DNA from 2 places in the Pseudoalteromonas marina genome. Region 2 is predicted to be linked to the other one. Evidence: riboswitches for the same ligand, from Rfam matches in the RefSeq annotation. Region 2 holds a riboswitch; the other holds the start of a gene.

Region 1 (3,422 bases), on a different contig from region 2:
TAAGCTCGGGTTATACCGGTGGCAATACTGACAATCCAACATACAAATCAGTATGCAGTGGTACAACGGGCCATGCCGAAGTAGTAAAAGTTGAATTTGATAGCACCATTGTAAGCTTTGAAACATTGCTCGCTATGTTTTTTACTTTGCACGATGCTACGCAATTAAATCGCCAAGGTAACGATATTGGCACACAATACCGAAGTGTTGTTTATTACCATAATGACGAACAACTTGCGCTTACTAACACTATGATTGAACAGCTACAAACCCATGTTAGTGAGCCTATTGTTACCGAAGTCAGCCCGGTGACAACTTACTACCCTGCTGAGCACTATCATCAAGATTACTACAACGAAAACCCACAACAGGGTTATTGCAGTATGTTAATCGCACCAAAATTACATAAGTTTGAAACCGTATTTAAAGAGTTTTTAGCTGAGTAAAAACACAAAAAAGCCCGGTAAAACCGGGCTTTTTATTTAGATTATTTAAAACTGGTAATCTATGCCAGCAAAAAAGCGGCGCTCTGGCGTGTTGTAGTAATACACCTGCCCTGTTGTAAAATCAGCGTTAGAATCAACTGCGTTGTATTCCTTATCGAATACGTTTTCTATACGAAGCGACACCGTAATTTCATCATTTACTTGGTAATTGCCTGCTAAATTCCAAAGCGTATACGAACCCAATTGCGAAACCGCCCCTGCTCGCTCACCGCGATATTGCATTGCTATGCTTGTATCAAATGCACCAAACTGTTTTGCAAGCTCCCAATTAAAGGTTCGTTTGGCAACGTTTCTAAGCGCTTCGCCTGTTTCTTTATCTTCGGCACTTAGGTAAGCAAAATTCACATTACTATCAAAACCCAAAATTTGATTGGCTAAACTAAATTCAACACCTTCATATTGGGCCTCATTAATATTGGTGAGTGTAAAATTAGCGTCATAATCAATTTTATCCTCAATTTCATTTCTAAAAATAGCGACATCGACACGCACAGTATCAAAGTCGACGTTTAAGCCAAGCTCACGATTCACTGACGTTTCAGGTTGAAGATTGGCATTGCCGTAAAGAGGAAAGTACAAATCATTAAATGTTGGCGCTTTAAAGCCCGTGCTTTGGCTTATTCTGAAAGTTGCGTCTTCAGATAAGTGATAGCCAGCTGCCGCTGTGTACGTTGTTTCATTACCAAATTGCTCATCGTCATCTTGACGAACAGTTAAATTGGCAAGCAACTCATCCGCATCGTAATATGCGCCAACAAATACAGCTAATACATCGCGCTCTTGCACTTCAAACGTGGTTGAGCTTTGTGATACGTCATCATTGTACCAATTAATACCACCACTAATGTTTAACGTGTCGTTTAAGCGGTATTGGCCGTTGTAGTCAATTTGTGAGCGCTTAGTAACAAACGTACTTGTTGTTGGCCCTTGAGAAAAATCAACATAACGGTTGTCTGAGTCATCCGTTGCAAATGCTATATCAAGGCTGTGTGTTTGATTGTTATAGTCTTTATTCCAACCAGCCGAAAGCTGGTAATTTTTAAAATCACCTCGCTCAATCGTACTATCGGCAGGACTAAAACGGCTGTCGTAATCAGCAAAGCCTTCACTGTATTGCCCTAGTAACTTAAAGTCGCCGTAGTGCGCATCGGTATAGTTTACTTTAAAGCCAAGGTTTTTGTTTTCAAAACCGTCTTCATCGGGTGCTGCCCCTTGAAGTACATCAAAGTTGTCCGTCTTTTCAAATCCTGCATTAAAGGCCGTTGTTACATCGCCTGCTTTTACAGAACCAGCAATCTGGTAGTCTTGGTACGCGTCAGATCCAAACGTAGCACTGACCGAAAGGTTATCTGACTCGCGCGTTATAATATTAATAACACCCGCTAGCGCATCAGAGCCATACACTGCAGCACGTGAACCTTTTATTATTTCAATGCGCTCAATACTATTTAATGGCACATTGCTTAATGCTTTTTGACCAAGCGTTGCCGAACCGGTGCGCACACCGTCTATTAAAATTAGCGTATCACCCGATCCCGTACCGCGCAGTGAAACACCGGCATTTTGACCAAAGCCGCCATTAGGGTTTACCTGAAAGCCAACTTGAGACGTTAATAGCGTTGGTAAGTCGCGAACATTACTGGTTTCAATGTCATTACGAGTTATAACATTTACACTCGCTAATACATTAGTAATTGATTGTTCAAACTTATTAGCGGTTACCGTAATGGTTTCGATTGATTGCTCTGCAGCAGATACAGATAGTGACAGCGCAGCAGTAATTGCAACGCCAAGAGTTGTTTTTTTTAACATGAAGTTCCCCTTCTTTGCCCACCGCAAAGAACTAAGTAAGATTACATCAAGGCCGGTCTCCGGACTCAGTAAATACATAGCTTTATGTACTACTTTACCGTTGCGGGGGCAGTGTTGGGATTGTAGTCATCATGAAAACGCACCAACTTCCCGATTATCTTATTAAAAAAATCAAACCATTGAAAAGATTAATAAGCACCTTGAAAATAGGCCGCTATTGTGAGGAGTTTAATAAAAAATGTCAACGGACGTCTATACAGCTAAAAAGAAAATCAATTAAAAACAAAAACTATGCCGCGTTCATAAAAAAAGCCAAATAACCTGCGCGGCTATTTGGCTTTTTATTTATAAAGCGCCCAAAAGGCTTTTATAATTAATCGCGGAAGTTTTTAAACTGAAAAGGCTGACCTAAATCGGCAGTACGCACCACTTGCATAGCAGCTTGTAAGTCATCACGCTTTTTACCCGTTACGCGTACTTCCTCGCCTTGAATAGCCGCTTGCACTTTTACTTTAGAATCTTTAATGGCTTTTACTACTTTTTTAGCCACATCTTTTTCAATACCTTGCTTTAGCGCAACATTACGAAAAACATTTTTACCTGCACGGCTAATATCTTGTAACTCTAAGCTCGCTACATCCATACCACGCTTAGAAACTTTACCCGCTAAAATATCAAACAATTGCATAACCTGTGAATCAGCTTCAGCTTTTAGCTTAATTGTTTTGTCGTTTAGCTCAATAGATGCATCAACACCTCTAAAGTCAAAGCGAGTCTCAAGTTCACGGTTTGCATTATCTACCGCATTTTGTGCTTCGTTCATTTCTACTTCAGATACAATATCAAATGAAGGCATTGGTTTTCTCCTAACTATTCAATCTTAATTTTATGGCGCAATTATAACGCTAAAATTATAAATCTTTACATTTTTCTGCATCTTGTTCAGGTGCGATACTAATTTAGTTTGATATACTTAAGCTTCTTTTTTAAGCGACTCTAGGATTTTACGTGACAAGGCGTGTTTACCAAGCTGTTTTTTTGCTCAGCATCGTAGCGTTTACTTTTTTATTTGCCAAAGAAATAAAAGGCGCAGCTAACCTATTT
Region 2 (3,422 bases):
TACCTTAGCAGCAATAGCTTGCAAAGCTTGCGCACGGCCAATTTCGCCACCGTCGTTTGTCACTGCGCTATTAAGTGCCATATTTTGTGGCTTGAACGGTGCGACTTTTATGCCTTGATTTGCAAATACTCGGCAAAGTGCAGCCACTAAGGTGCTTTTTCCCGCATCCGAGGTAGTACCCTGTATCATGAGTGTTTTCATGGCTACACCTTAGACTTTCTAAAAAAGAGTAAACTTAAGAAAAACGCACTCCCCATAGCGGCCGTGATCACCCCTACTGGCAACTCTTGATTTCGAAGTAAAGAACGAGACAGTACATCGACCCACACCATAAATGTGCCTCCTGCTAAGCTTGTTATTAATAGCCCTGCAACGGTTCCTTGTGAAATAAAAAAGCGCACAATATGTGGCACCATTAATCCAACAAAACCAATACCGCCACACATTGCCACCAACACAGCGGTTATTAATGAGCTTAAAATTAGCATCAGCAACCTAAATCGATGCACTTTAACACCAAGGGTTATGGCACTTTCGTCACCTAATAACATGGCATTAAGCTGGCGCCTAAAACTAATCATTACGCAGGTGCACAGTGTAATCACTAAAAATGGCACCCATAGTGTTGCCCACTGCGCACGTGCAAAACTTCCTAAGGTCCAAAATAAAATAGCAGCAACGGCTTGCGGCTCACTCCAATAAAGTAACAAACTAGTAAATGCACTAAATAAAAACGAAAGCGCAACACCAGCAAGTAACATAGACTCAACTTGCCCGCCCTGCTGCCTTGTGGCAATTAATATAAGTAAGCTCATTGCTAATAAGCTACCAAGCAAGGCTGCGGCCGAAAGCATAAAACCCGCGCTAATTCCCACAAATGCCATAAGTACAACTACACCAAACGAAGCACCTGACGATATACCAAATAAATAGGGATCGGCTAATGGGTTACGTGTCACTGTTTGTAAAATTAGCCCCGCAATAGCTAAACCCGCACCGGCCAGAAACGCCAATAATGTACGGGGCACTCTTAATTCAAAAATAATACGACTGGTGAATGAAGCATCATTTAAATAAATAAAACTGTTAAATACATCCTGTATTGAGGTATCTGCAGCACCAAAGCTCAATGCTAAAAATAAACTGACTAAGGCAATAGTAATGCAAATAATCAGTGCAACTGAATGGCGTACATGCGTGGCAAACATATTATTTATAACCATAAAAGTAGGTAATATGAGGCGTAACTTTACCCAATTGAGATTCTTGAGGATGGTTACTAACCTGAGCGCATACACCAAACACATCATCAAGCATGTGCTCAGTGAGTACTTCTGCGGGCGAACCGGTATGCGTTATTTCTCCGTTTTTAATGACTACGAGCTCATCGCAAAGAGCCGCGGCTAAATTAAGATCATGAAACGAAGCAAACACTGTAACACCAAGAGACTTTGCCAGCTCCATAACCTGTATTTGATATTTAACATCAAGGTGGCTAGTGGGCTCATCCATAATTAACAGCTGAGGTTGCTGAACAATAGCACGTGCAATGAGTGCGCGTTGTTTTTCTCCTCCAGAGAGCGATTCAAAATTTTGATTGGTGTGCTGCTCAAGCCCTACCGTTTTTATAGCTAGAGTGATTTGTTGTTTTTCGCTTTGCGATGTAGAGCTAAATAACGATTTATGAGGAGTGAGGCCAAGCGCCACAACATCAAATAACGACAAATTAAAATGCGATGGCGCCTCTTGTAAAACAACAGCAACGCACTTTGCATATTCGTCACTTTTAAGCTGCCAAATATCATGGCTATTAAACTCTATAACCCCTTCATTAGGCTTATTAAAACGATATAAACAACGCAGTAAACTCGACTTACCTGCACCATTAGGGCCAATTAAGCCCACAAATTTACCTTCGGGTATTTGCACATTAATGTGTTTGAGAATAGGTTTATTTGCTATTCCCCACGAAAGGTTTTGAACGTTTAATAATGGTGCTTTAGTTTGCAATACTCTGTCCTAGACACGATTACCCACTTGTAATGCAACCACTAAAAAGGAGTACATTAAAATTAGCATGAGTAGGCCCGCTCATTAAAAATTGATTTGTATCTGACTTAAAGCAAAGTGCTAATTACAGTTGCGGGAACAGTTGAGGACTTACACCTCATTCCAAATGAAGCTCTATTATGGGCGGGTAAGTAAATAATTTAAAGCAAAAAAAAACCGCGCTAATTACAGCGCGGTTAAAAAGGGAGTGTTTTAACTCGTCGTTAAAACTTATATTCCATACCTAAACCTAAGTAATCTTGGTCTACGTTGTTGTCCATATCAAAGCTTGAGTAAAAGCCAAATACTTTAATGTTTTTGTTAAGCTTATGATCAACACCAACCGAAATAGCTGTCTTATCATCGCTATCGTCAAAGTCCATTGCCTGATACTGAACTTTAAATGTATTTTTACCCATGCTGTATGCCGCATTTAATAAGTAACCGTCACCTTCAGCTGAACCGTCTACTTTTTCTTGAGTTTGGTACATAGCACCTAGTTTAAAGTCTTCAACTTTACCTTGGATTGATGCGCGCACTACATCATAGCCGTTTACTTCGCTGTCAGCTGCAATTGAGGCATAAATAGCACTCTTTTTAAGCGCTGAATCACCGTATGTTACAGCCATTGAATAACCGTTATCTGCATCTACATCGTCTTCAGCAATAAAAGTAGCAAGTACTTTAAAACCTTCGTATGAGTTAGAAGTATACGTGATTGAATCACCTAAACGGTTTTCACCCTTGAATACGTTTTTAATATCGCCTTCAAGGTCATTAAATAAATCTAGTTTACCTTGCGCTTGTTTAAACGCCGTATCGTTACGACCCACTACTACCTGACCAAATGAGCCTTTAACACCAACGTATTGGTTACGCGCAGAAATATTATCGTCGTCGCCTTTTGAGTCTGCATCAGTTACATCAACTTGAAACTCAAACTTATAAACTGCTTCTAAGCCATCTGTAATTTTTTCAGAACCTTTAAGACCAAAGCGAGATGCGTTACTTTTAATTTCAGTAAACGATCCTTCACCGTCATCTGTAGACTGCACAGTTACATTTGCTTTACCGTAAACATCCACGTCTGCAAGTACATTAAAAGATAAACCACTTAGCAAAGCGACACATAAGCTCGATTTTACAAATTTCATGTTATTTCCTCGATAATCACAAAAGACTAATTTTTAAAACGACTGCAGTTTGTCACCACTAAATGACAGAAATATTACAAATGAAATATTTTTGACTTTTAAAGTTAATAAAACTGCATTATTTTTGAAATCAAAAGGACACGAACACTAATCAAGCAAATGTGTACCCACTTAACCTCCAACGTTTAAGCGTTAGGCTCAATAGTAGGAAGTAAATTT

What was found. Region 2 has a riboswitch for cobalamin ahead of PMAN_RS12110 (ABC transporter ATP-binding protein). Riboswitches for the same ligand answer to the same signal wherever they lie in the genome.
Region 1: another riboswitch for cobalamin. It lies ahead of PMAN_RS10860 (TonB-dependent receptor domain-containing protein); the one in region 2 lies ahead of PMAN_RS12110 (ABC transporter ATP-binding protein).

The regions. Positions count from the first base shown of each region.
Region 1 covers NZ_AHCB03000006.1:430,218-433,639, forward strand. The annotation lists gene msrA (peptide-methionine (S)-S-oxide reductase MsrA) at 1-446, shown strand, start outside; gene PMAN_RS10860 (TonB-dependent receptor domain-containing protein) at 492-2,318, opposite strand; cobalamin riboswitch at 2,352-2,515, opposite strand; gene PMAN_RS10865 (YajQ family cyclic di-GMP-binding protein) at 2,692-3,174, opposite strand; gene PMAN_RS10870 (VanZ family protein) at 3,327-3,422, shown strand, end outside.
Region 2 covers NZ_AHCB03000007.1:195,856-199,277, forward strand. The annotation lists gene PMAN_RS12100 (cobyric acid synthase) at 1-201, opposite strand, end outside; gene PMAN_RS12105 (FecCD family ABC transporter permease) at 204-1,208, opposite strand; gene PMAN_RS12110 (ABC transporter ATP-binding protein) at 1,210-2,010, opposite strand; cobalamin riboswitch at 2,087-2,225, opposite strand; gene PMAN_RS12115 (porin) at 2,274-3,203, opposite strand; gene PMAN_RS12120 (LysR family transcriptional regulator) at 3,389-3,422, opposite strand, start outside.